DNA from 3 places in the Peribacillus suis genome. Region 1 is predicted to be linked to each of the others. Evidence: riboswitches for the same ligand, from Rfam matches in the RefSeq annotation. Region 1 holds a riboswitch; each other region holds the start of a gene.
The links. A riboswitch is a leader RNA that binds a small molecule or an ion and turns the genes downstream of it on or off. The one in region 1 is predicted to bind S-adenosylmethionine.
Positions count from the first base shown of each region.

Region 2: another riboswitch for S-adenosylmethionine. It lies ahead of AC503W_RS09315 (Na+/H+ antiporter NhaC family protein); the one in region 1 lies ahead of AC503W_RS02340 (sugar ABC transporter substrate-binding protein).
Region 3: another riboswitch for S-adenosylmethionine. It lies ahead of AC503W_RS05940 (Fur-regulated basic protein FbpA); the one in region 1 lies ahead of AC503W_RS02340 (sugar ABC transporter substrate-binding protein).

Region 1 is NZ_CM182019.1:475,872-479,929, reverse strand. Features, by position in the region: gene AC503W_RS02345 (sugar ABC transporter ATP-binding protein) at 1-945, opposite strand, end outside; gene AC503W_RS02340 (sugar ABC transporter substrate-binding protein) at 1,013-2,128, opposite strand; SAM riboswitch class I at 2,242-2,348, opposite strand; gene AC503W_RS02335 (GTP-binding protein) at 2,438-4,058, opposite strand, start outside.
Region 2 is NZ_CM182019.1:1,896,707-1,900,764, forward strand. Features, by position in the region: gene AC503W_RS09310 (ABC transporter substrate-binding protein) at 1-1,098, shown strand, start outside; SAM riboswitch class I at 1,255-1,359, shown strand; gene AC503W_RS09315 (Na+/H+ antiporter NhaC family protein) at 1,559-2,851, shown strand; gene AC503W_RS09320 (alanine/glycine:cation symporter family protein) at 3,146-4,058, shown strand, end outside.
Region 3 is NZ_CM182019.1:1,197,590-1,201,647, reverse strand. Features, by position in the region: gene AC503W_RS05960 (IS1182 family transposase) at 1-156, shown strand, start outside; gene AC503W_RS05955 (DUF459 domain-containing protein) at 111-809, opposite strand; gene AC503W_RS05950 (GNAT family N-acetyltransferase) at 970-1,476, shown strand; gene AC503W_RS05945 (aspartyl-phosphate phosphatase Spo0E family protein) at 1,529-1,705, opposite strand; gene AC503W_RS05940 (Fur-regulated basic protein FbpA) at 1,933-2,196, opposite strand; SAM riboswitch class I at 2,295-2,398, opposite strand; TPP riboswitch at 2,703-2,808, shown strand; TPP riboswitch at 2,877-2,969, shown strand; gene tenA (thiaminase II) at 3,075-3,764, shown strand; gene thiW (energy coupling factor transporter S component ThiW) at 3,765-4,058, shown strand, end outside.

The DNA of each region.
Region 1 (4,058 bases):
CACAACTTCCCCCGTTATAATGGCCGTATGACCGAAAAGCGTTTTACAAAGCTCCGTTTTCCCTGCCCCGACAAGGCCCGCTAAACCGACTATCTCACCGGCCCTCACATGAAGACTGACATCTTTGACTTTATCGGCATCCGACAGTCGGTTCACTTCAAACATCACCGCACCAATCTCGGCATTCACGACGGGAAACTGTTCTTCCATTGACTTTCCAAGCATCTGCTCAATCACTTCGTTTTGTGTGATATCCGTAATTCTACTGCGCCTCACACTCTTCCCATTTCTCATGATTGTAATGTCCTCACACACTTCAAATATCTCGGGTAGACGATGAGAAATGAAAATAATGCCTACACCACGTTGCTTCAGCTCATTCACAATCCGGAATAGTTCCGTTGTTTCCGTATGGCTTAACGGAGCAGTCGGCTCATCGAGAATCAAGAATTTACATGCGGTTGAAACGGCCCTAGCTATCAAGACCATCTGCTTTTCGGCCAACGTAAGGTCCCTTACCAGTTTTTTCGAAGACACATGGATGTTCATATCTTCCAAGATTTCCGTCGCTTTTCTATGTAATTCCTTCCACTTGATGATTTGTTTTCTCCCCATGTTCTGTACGGATTCATTCAGCATCACGTTCTCCGCAACCGTTAAATAAGGAATGAGGGCCGTATCCACTTCCTGATACACAATTTGAATGCCAGCTTCCTGTGCCGACTTTGGCGACCGGATATCCTGTACCTGGCCATTTAGAAAAATGTCGCCGGTATAATGGACATGAGCTCCTGATAAGACTTTCATTAGCGTCGATTTCCCTGCTCCATTTGCGCCGACCAATGCATGTGCTGTTCCCGACTGTACTGAAAAATCAACTTCACTAAGCGCTTTTACACCTGGAAACTCAATCGATATTTGTTTCATTTCTAGTTGAATGCCCATGTCCAATCCCTCCCATTAAACAGACACTCTCTTCAACTTGAAAGAGAGTGTCTACTGATTCTGATCGTTACTTCTTATAATGTTCTTTCAATACTTTCATCCAGTCTTCTTCAAATTCCGTTGATACTCCCCAGCCTTGAACAATGCCGGATAGATTGGTCATATTGACAGCGTCCTTCGATGATTGAAGCTGTTTTTGAGATATCAATGATGCTTCTAAATCATAGGTTTGCGGCGTTTCTTCCCCCGCTAGTTTTTTCGCTAGCAGTCTCATATTCACTGCACCAATCAACTTCGGATCAACCGCTGCGGTATACGACCATGAGCTTCCTTTTGTTTGAATCTCCTGAAGGTCGGCATTGGACACGTCAATACCATAGATTTTCACTTCATCGCGCCCCGCTTCTTTTATCGCACGAGCTGCTCCGATAGCGAATGCATCCCAGGTTGCGAAAATTGCGTCTATTTTACCTTTTGGATACTTGTTCAACATCGCCGATACCGCGTTTTGCGTCTGGACAGAAGTATCTGAAGATGCCACTCCGAATCTTTCAATTTCATGAATGCCAGGATTTTCTTTCAGCTTTTCTTGATACACGGCATTTCTTCTCACCATAGGAGGGAAACCATCTACCCAAAGGTATGCAATGTTCGCTTCGCCTTTTTGCTCTTCAATCAATTTGTCAAAAGCAAGAGTTGCCAATGCTTCGTCATCTTGTGAGGTTACTGTTACCCCATCAATTTTCGTTAAATCGCCGATGGAATCGAATGTGACTACGCTTTTCCCTGCATCAACCAACTTTTGTACGTCATTCACTGTCGCTGCATCATCACCATGGGAAATGATATAGCCATCATAGTCTTCCTCCAGAGCCTGAGCGATGGCGTCATGGAATTTAGCCGTATCGCCATTGGCCGTAAAAGTATCTACTTGGAAGCCAAGTGCTTCTCCTTCTTCTTGCGCCCCTGCTAAGTATTGGGCCGTGTGATCATCTCCGCCAATTTTACGAATGACTTTAATTTTAGCTCCCTCGCCTTTCGCAAATCGTTCTGGAACATTTTCAAAAGATACCTTTTCCTCTTTTTTCGCTTCCCCTGTACTTTGTCCCGAAGAACACCCCGTCAAAAGCAACGCCGAAGCGATGACGGAAACGAAAGCTCCTTTTAAAATTGATTTTCCCATTTTAATTCCCCCTATTTTTTACATTATTCTTATCTGTTAGCTCGGCATAAACACAAAATAAAAACCTCTCTAAAATAGAGAGGTTTAATCAGCTGGTTTGCAGACTTATCCCTCTCTTATCTGTCAAAACATTTCTGTTTTGCAGGATTTAGCACCAATTCCTAATTGGAACGGTTGCTGGGCATCGTAGGGCCAGTCCCTCCGCCACTCTTGATAAGAGAATATAATGTGTTACGTTTCGTTATGGTAAGTACCACTTTATAGGGATATAGTCATTAAGTCAATAGTTTTTAGAATATTTTAAATGTTTTATTTTCCTTGCAGTTTCGCCAGGCGTCTTTTCTCGATTTTTTCAAGGCGTTCGAATTGGCGCAGTTTCACTTCGAACAGGGTAATCGGATCACGGTAGACTTCAGGATTTTGTCTCATATGTTCCAATGTAGCCTGCTGTTCTTTGATTTCGGCTTTCGTCTGTTCGATATTTTTTTCAAGGATGGCAAATGGACTGCGGTAGAACAGGGATATGTCACGTTCCAAGGATTTTTCGAACAATCCAAACTGAGTAAGGAATCTGTCACTGATCATATCGGCAACATCCTGGAAGTCTTCATTTTCCAAGAACTTCTTATATCGATTGTACATATTCGCTTTATTTTGCGGAATCGCACCAAATAGCTTCCCGGCTCCCTTAAGAATCAACTGAGATGGGGTCCTTCTTAGTAATATGTTTACATTTTCTATCCGGATGCTGCTTGTCATCCGGTCCGCATCACGGCGCCAGTCATCCAAGACCCGGAAGTCCCCGGCCAGTACAATACGTTCTTCTTTGTATAGCTCATTGAAGCCTGCGCTCATCTCATCCATGAACTGTTGGCTTTGCGTGAATTCTAACTCAGATGTAGCAATCCAGTCTTGAAGCGAGCGGAAATACTGCGGCATGATTTTATCGGATATAAATGCCTGGATCCGATCGTTCATTTCCTGATTCAACTGTATATGCACTTGGCTAAAGTCACTATTCTCAGATAATGTTTTAGAGCAATCACGCAGTAATTCAGGAATTCGTGTGGAAAGCTGTTTTTTCACTTCTTCTTTTAATAAGCGATAAGATCTTGTAATGTTTTCGGTTTTTTCTTTTTCCAAATCAGTCAACTGATTCGTAGCGCCATTCAACTTCACTTCCATCTGTTCATTCCAAGAAATCGAATGCTCGCATTTCCGTTCATTCGCTGCCCGTTTTTCTAATAGATAGGATAAAGTTTTACGCGTGAAGGCAAGGAGCTTCTCCGCCCTCATTTCCTTCCAATTGCTATCTTGATAGTTTGCGTGAAGGAAGACAGCTAGATCCTGCAGTTGCTGTTTGCTGTCATAAAGCTTGGAGAAAGCAAATACCTTCGCGTTCGGGAAATAAGCATTCACCTTATCCCATGTTTCATCTTCCATCCTGACTGCCACTTGATCACTATAGATGGTATCCATTTTATTCAGCAAGAAATGAATAGGAAGTTTAGGGGCCATTTGTTGCATTTCCAATAGCAAATCACGTTCACTGCCCGTGAAAGGTGCCCGTGCATCCAGAACGAACATCACTCCATCGCTCTCCAGTAAGTAATTTTGGAAGTCAGGGTCTACGCTTTTCTCTCCATTAAATCCTGGAGTATCCAGTAGACGCAGGCGATTATTTCTCAAATAATCACTGATGAGTGTCACATCGACAATCGTTCCGCGTTGACGACGCGTTTCATCCAACTCCGTTAACTCTTCGACCATTTTACGATCTGTATCGGTAATTTCATAGATTTCCAGGTCATCGCCATCTTTAACGCTCACAAGAGATGAATGGTCTTCCGCTGCAATGCTTTCACCCGCTATCGATTGAATGAAGGATGTCTTGCCATTTCCTGCACTTCCAACAAGAAGCAGATTGAAA
Region 2 (4,058 bases), 1.4 Mb from region 1:
GGAAAGGCCAGTAAAGGGAAGAATGTTATCAATATCGGTTTTAGCGGCCCTTTGAGTGGAGCAGCAGCCTTATATGGAAAACGAACGTTAAATGGTATGGAGATGGCTGTAAATGAAATCAACGATGCCGGTGGGTTCGAAGTGGAAGGGGAAAAATATACGCTCAATCTGGTTTCGTTGGATGATAAGTACTTACCGAATGAAACGGGTTCAAATGCTAAACGTTTAATCCAGGAATACAAAACTCCGATTATTTTCACTCCTCATAGCGGGGGGATACAGGCCCTACAGGTTTTTAACGAAAAAGAGAAATTCATCATCGGTGCCTATTCGAGTGAACCAGCTATCACGGAAAGCGGAAATTCATTAACAGTAAGGATCCCGCCAAATTATGAAGGGTATATTGAACCGTTTTCTACGTATGCAATGGAAAACTTCGGCAAAAAAATCGCGGCATTGCCACCATCTTCCCAGTACGGGAAAGACTGGGCGGAAAACCTACTACCACATTGGGAAAAGCAGGGTGGTAAAGTCGTGTATAATGCCTCAATTGATTTTTCTAAAGAAACGGATTTCTTCACGACTGTTACAAATGCTTTAAAAGAAAAGCCTGATGTCCTTTTCATCGGTGGGGCGTCGGAGCCTACGGCCAAGGTTGCAAAACAAGCAAGAGAACTAGGTTTTAAAGGCGGTTTCATTATCATGGACCAGGCGAAACTGGATCAAATGAAGCCAATTGCCGGTTCATACGAAACATTGGAAGGTTCGATTGGTGTGCTTCCGCTTATCGACTCCAATGAAGAAGCAGCACCGGCATTCATTGATAAATATAAAAAAATTTATAAGGAAGATGCCAGTTCTGAAGTGGGGTTGAATTACATTGCTATGTATGCCTTTGTGGAGGCAATGAAAGCGGCAGGAACAGTCGAGGATGTGAAAGCCATCCGTGAACATATGCAGGATGGGCTGACAAACACGGCACCTGAACAGAAAATTTACAATATACCTTCGATTGACGAAAATGGTGGATTCGCAGCAAAAGTCGTCGTCGGAGCGGTAGAAGATGGCAAAGTGGTACCCATCAGTGTAGAAGAGTAAAAGTGTCATGTGCTTTCACACTAGCTACCTTTAGGCCCCGAAAGCTAAAAAATAATGCATTCAACAAGTTTATAAAAATCTTTAATACTTTACCTTGCGAAAACTCTTAAAATGCTGTACTCTTATATTTGCTTTAAAAAAATGAATATTTCTTACTTCTTATCAAGAGAGACTGAGGGACTGGCCCGAAGATGTCTCGGCAGCAGACTTATTTAGAGTGCTGTGCCAAATCCAGCAGGCGATTGACCTGAAAGATAAGAGGAGTGTTTATAGATTAAAAGACCTCTTCTTGTAATAAAATGGAAGAGGTCTTTTTGTACTCATAGGATAGGAATCTGTTCTTGATGGTTTGTTACTATTTTATAATCATGCTTATATTAAAATGAAGGGATGCCGGAAAATTTAGAGAGTCCAAAAAGAGTATCCAATACCATGCAAAAATAATAAAGAGGTGTACATCATGAGTTTAGACAATAAAGGGAATCCATGGGCTTTAACGCCGTTTATCGTTTTTTTGATATTATTTATAGGTTCAGGTGTGATTACAAAAGATTTTTACACATTTCCAGTGATTGTTGCCATTGCCATTGCATCTGCTGTGGCACTGGCAATGAATCGAAAGGAATCATTCAATCACAAAGTAGAAATCTTTTGTAAAGGTGCCGGGGATTCAAATATTATGTTGATGGTTGTCATATTCCTATTGGCTGGGGCTTTTTCGGAAGTGGCAAATGGGATGGGAGCCGTAGCATCTACGGTGAATCTAGCACTTTCGATCGTTCCGCAAAATCTATTAATGGTGGGGTTATTTATTATCGCCTGCTTTATCTCATTATCTATGGGGACAAGTATGGGAACGATAGTGGCATTAGCACCAATTGGAGTAGGAATTAGTGAACAGACGGAGATTTCAGTTGCCCTTTCCATGGCTGCGGTCATTGGTGGCTCAATGTTCGGTGATAATCTTTCTTTCATTTCGGATACGACTATAGCAGCTGTACGTACACAGGGAACGAAAATGAAAGACAAATTCAAAGTGAACTTTTTTATTGTTTTACCTGCTGCGGTAATTACATGTGTTATCCTTGGTTTTCTGACGATGGGTGAACAAGCTACAATTTCTGGAGAAGCCTACAGTTGGGTCAAAATTCTACCTTACCTTTGTGTTCTAGTGGCAGCATTGGCGGGGATCAACGTATTCTTGGTTCTCTCTATCGGCATTGTCTTTGCTGGAATAATCGGTTTAGCGGATGGCAGTTATCATGCAATGGAGGTTATTCAAAAAGTAGGAGATGGAATGGCTGGGATGTATGAAATCTCCTTCTTAGCGATCTTGATTGCAGGCATGGTTTCGGTTATCAAACATAACGGCGGAATAGATTACCTACTGAACCTCGTGACGAAAAAAAGCAAATCAAAAAAAAGTGCTGAGTTCAGCATCGCGGGATTGGTTGCTTTAACGAATCTTTCAACGGCAAACAATACCATATCCATCATCATTGCTGGTCCACTTGCAAAAAATATTGCCGAAAAGTATGAAATTGATCCCAGGAAATCTGCCAGCTTACTAGATGTTTTCGCTTGTAGTATTCAAGGATTATTGCCATACGGGGCACAACTACTTTTAGCTGCCGGTGTTGCACACATCTCTCCTATCAGTATCCTACCCTATTCTTTCTATCCAGTCTTAATCGGGATTTCAGGAATCATAGCCATTTTAATAGGTTTTCCCGGGTTCTCGAAGAAGAAATAAAAATAGTATGGGTGGAAGAGTATCAATAAATCATGAATGTAAAATCATGAATGTTGGCCCTGGAGCATTGTCGCCAGGGCTTTTTTAGGGTAAGTGACTTCGAATGAAAAGTGTGGATGAAATCTTTAATTCTTTTATGTTCCAAAAAACTAATATCCTTCTTCAATAATATTAAAATAGTATAATTAAATACAATATACGGAGTCATCTTTATTCTTAAGTGTTTACTATTTTGCAAAAGCGGGAACTCTAAAGGTATTGTATTGAAATAATTAGAGGTGGGTTTGTTTAAAAATGGAGATAGTAGAAAAGTTTATTACTGAAACAAATGATTTATTATGGTCATCTATACTGATTATATTATTAATTGGAATGGGCATTTATTTTTCTTTTCGGACTAAATTCGTACAATTTAGAATGGTGAAAGAAATGATTAGGTTACTAGGGGAAGGTGCTACGGCAGATAAGAAAGGTGTATCATCGTTTCAGGCCTTTTGTATCAGCACGGCTTCCCGGGTAGGAACGGGGAATCTGGCAGGTGTGGCTATAGCCATCACAACGGGTGGTCCGGGAGCAGTTTTCTGGATGTGGTTAATCGCATTGATTGGATCTGCTTCTGCTTTCATTGAAAGCACACTTGCTCAAATTTACAAGGTCAAAGACGGAGAAGCATTCCGTGGTGGTCCAGCTTATTATATGGAAAAAGCATTAAATGCACGCTGGATGGGTATCACGTTTGCAGTTTTGATTTCATTGACGTTTGGACTTGCTTTCAATTCAGTTCAGGCCAATACGATTACAAGTGCGTTCCAAGCATCTTTTGGAGTTGAGAAATGGGTCACTGCACTTATTTTAGCAATCATTACGGCTGTAATCATTTTTGGTGGGATTAAGGTAGTAGCTAAAGTGTCCGAAGTCATTGTGCCTTTCATGGCAGGTGCTTATGTAATAATAGCATTAGTTGTCATCATTATGAATATAACCGAGTTACCTAGTGTTCTGGCTTTAATCTTTGATAGTGCATTTGATGGATTGAGGGAAATTGCTAGTGGTGCACTGGGTGCAGCCATGATGAACGGAATCAAGCGGGGATTGTTCTCTAATGAAGCTGGAATGGGGAGTGCTCCAAATGCTGGCGCTACGGCAGATGTCACCCATCCGGTAAAACAAGGTCTTATCCAGTCACTTGGCGTTTTTGTAGATACGC
Region 3 (4,058 bases), 720 kb from region 1:
CTACTTTCAGTAAATTATTATAGAAATAGAAAAACAGGTGGAGAAAAACAACTCGTTTTTCTCCACCTGTTTTATTTTAGGGACTTATTAGACAGCCCCTTTTATCGTTCTTATTTAAAATCATATTTATCTAAGATTCGATTGGTTATAAGCTGATAGCCTTCTTCATTTGGATGAATTTCATCACTGAAGTATGCTTTTTTATCTTTGTTTTCGAATAAATCGTTTGTAGGGATATACTTTAGTCTACTATCCTTGTCCACCATCTTTTGAATCGAATGATTATAATCACTAATATGGTTTTCTAATTTCAAGTCGTCTTTATTGGGGTTATATAACCCTATCACCAAGATATCAGCTTTATTATTTTTCTTTAGAAGCTCAGAAAGAATTTTATCTAAATGTTGTACATACTCTTTCTTTTCATCATTTATCTTTTGATCATTGATTTTTTTTAAGTTTCCACCATTACTGTTAATTAAATCATTGATTCCGATATAGACGATAAATGTGTCAGCCTTATCCAATTTTGTGTTAATCTCAAGATCTTCGAGCTGTTTAATGACACCGTCCGTTTCCTGACCTTTAATACCATAATTCCAGAATTGGACTTTTTCTGAATCGGAATCATTCGTTTTATGTTTCAAGTCATCAATATATCCTTCCCCTTCTTTATCGCCCTTTCCGTAAGTCAAAGAATCTCCAAATGCCATGACTCTTTGATCGTTTTTCGCATCTACTGCCTGAAACGCATAGGCAACTAAACAAATAACAAGTACAATAAAAAATAAGCCAACGATTTTCTTCATTTGTTTTGCTTCTCCTTTTGTATTCACTAGGAAGTATTTTATTTTTAAATACCCAAAAAGAGGACAAGCCTAACATTTGAATAACTTAATAAAAATTAAATTGCATGACGCACCTGTACTGGTGATTGGAATGCCATAATAAATGGATTGGAGCTTAATGATGAAGGAGTTTACAGAATTCAGGGAAGCAGTATTTGAGGATTTGCCTAAAATTATCGAAATTTACAATTCTACAGTACCTTCGAGGATGGTCACTGCGGATACAGAACCAGTTACAGTAGAATCACGGCTCAAATGGTTTGAAGAACATCATATTCTCAAACGGCCATTATATATGATCATACATGATGGAAAAACAGCTGGATGGATGAGTTTTCAATCTTTTTATGGTAGACCCGCATATGATTTTACCGCTGAAATTAGCATCTATATAGATGAGGAGTTCCGTGGGAAAGGAATTGGACAACTTTCAATCCAAAAGGCTATAGAGGTGAGTCCGAAGATAGGGATTAAGACACTTCTTGGATTTATTTTCGCACACAATGTACCAAGTATTAAGCTTTTTTCAAAATTCGGTTTTGAAAAATGGGCTCATTTACCGAAAATAGCAGAACTCGATGGAGTGGAACGCGATTTGGTCATTCTTGGTAAACGTGTCACTACATGACTTCCATTGCAAAAGGCGATTGCCTGGATTTGAATGGTCTGGGATGTACTGATTATTCGCTACAAACTCCCAGGAATTTTATATGTGTGACCGCATTCAATAAAGAATCCAACTCTTGACTTGCTTGAATGGTCACCCTGCTTGTCAAACCATAATTTTTTGCTAACATGATCATTTCTTTTCGTTTTTCTTCAATTTTTTCAACTGCTGTTATGTGAGGAGGCTGCAATATAACCACTTCCTATTTTTCAATTATTTTACATTTTCATCATAACCAAAACACTAGGTTAAATCAACCATTTCACGTGATTTAAATATGTTATTTTACTAGATGAATGTGACAAAATACCTATTAATCTTTTATCTTTTGTACTTTTTATGTCGATTTAAAAGGGAAAAAGCATTTGCCTTTACACAGCAAATGCTTTTTCTCTTTGATTGTTCACTATAGGTTAACTAAGTCATGCACTCTGGAGGTGACTCATTACCTGATTTATCTATAACAATCTTATATTCATCTTCAAGAGCTTTTAATGGAGCATCATAGAGATGCTTTTCATCAGAGGTTTTGTATACACCATTTGATAATAGTTCTTCTATCAACAATGCTCTCCTCTGTTCTTTTTTCTCGAAAAACTCTGCCATATGAATGGCCCCTTTCCTTTTATTCATATTTTCCACATATAATGCCCCTAATCTTATAGGCTTTGCTAAAGCCAAAATATATATACCTGTTGTACGGGATCCTTAAACCCTATTTGACAAAAATAAAAACCCCTTCTAATCCAAGAAGAGGTCGACAGAGGTCCGTTCGTCTCTTCTTATCTTCCAAGCGATTGCTTGTTGGAAGAAGCACAGTTCCCCGATGGGTCTGTTGCCGAGGTTTCATAGGGCCAAGTCCCTCCACCTCTCTGGATAAGAATACAGAATATAAATGATTTTGACATGATTTTATCCCACTTGCAAGGATAAGTCAATTGCATTCAAATAATTTTTAATTTTTATATTATTTTTCCGTGTGCCCTTTTAGCACAAGGTAAGACCATATCCCTATTTTGCTAATAACTATATTTTCCTCCAATTGACCGTGGGTTAGGTATGCTCCATTTGCCAATGGGGATTTTATCCTACTACCCCTTTCACGCCACAAGATACTCATAAAATTCTATTGGATTCAAAGGTTGCATTTTCCTTTTTATCTGATATGATGACAATAATCACATACGAAATACCACTAGGGGAGTCTTCTATAAGACTGAGATGGAATGATGTTCCGGACCCTTTGAACCTGATCCGGGTGATGCCGGCGGAGGAAAGTGGATGATATCGTCGTCGTATATTTGACTTCATCCATCTGCCCCGTTCCGTTTTCAGGAACGGGGTTTTCGTTTAATTGAATAATAAGCTGCTAGGGGAGCCATTAATAGGCTGAGAATCAAACCCTTTGTACCTGATCTGGTCATACCAGCGGAGGAAAGCAGGTTGAAAAAGGGATTCGTACATTCCTAGAACAGCCGCTTTCTATATGAAAGCGGCTGTTCTTCATTTTTGGACACTCCCCTCCTTTGTATGTGAATGAATTATAAGGGGGAAAAATCATGGCGAAAACCCAAATGAAAACTTTCAGTGCTAGACTTCACGAACGTTCAAAAGAAATTTGGAAAAAGAATCATACTCATCCTTTCGTTCAAGCAATTGGAGACGGGACACTATCAGAAAAGAAATTCGCCTATTACTTAAAGCAGGACTATATCTATCTTATGGATTATGCCAAGCTTTTTGCCTTAGGGACCATCAAGGCCACTAACCTTGAGATCATGACCAAATTTGCGAGTATTTTAAATGAGACTCTACAGGTAGAAATGGATTTGCATAGGAGCTACTGCAAGGAGTTCGGAATTAGTTCTGAGGAATTGGAAAATACCGAACCAACTCCGATTACCCTTGCCTATACAGGTTATATGCTCAATGCTGCCCATCATGGAACTTTAGCCGACCTTATTGCCTGCTTACTTCCTTGTGCCTGGGATTACTATGAAATTGGCTCGTTATTAAAAGAACAAAATGGTCCAGCACTAGAAACAAATCGCTATATCGCTTGGATTCAATCGTATGCATCCCCCGAATTCGCAGATGCGCACAAATGGTTGGCCAAGCTGTTAGACGAACTGACGGAAGATATGCCTGAAAAGGAATTGAAAAGATTAGAGAAACACTTTTTAATGACCTCCCGATATGAATATTTATTTTGGGACATGGTTCACAACGAACAGGATTGGCCGCTTTAAATGCTAGACACGGGTAACTTATTACGGAAAATGACGTTGACTAGCTTGTTCACGGCCATCACTACCCTGACTAGCTCATTCGTTTACATCCCTGTTGGTTTTGCGAAGGTGTTTCCTATTCAACATGTAACCAACGTCATGACAGCCGTTATGTTGGGGCCGCTTTTTGCTGTGACCCAGGCCTTTTTAGTATCCCTTATCAGGAACATGACAGGTACAGGTTCCATTTTTGCATTTCCGGGCAGCATGATTGGTGCCCTGCTGGCGGCCTTCCTCTACCAAAAAACAAAAAGG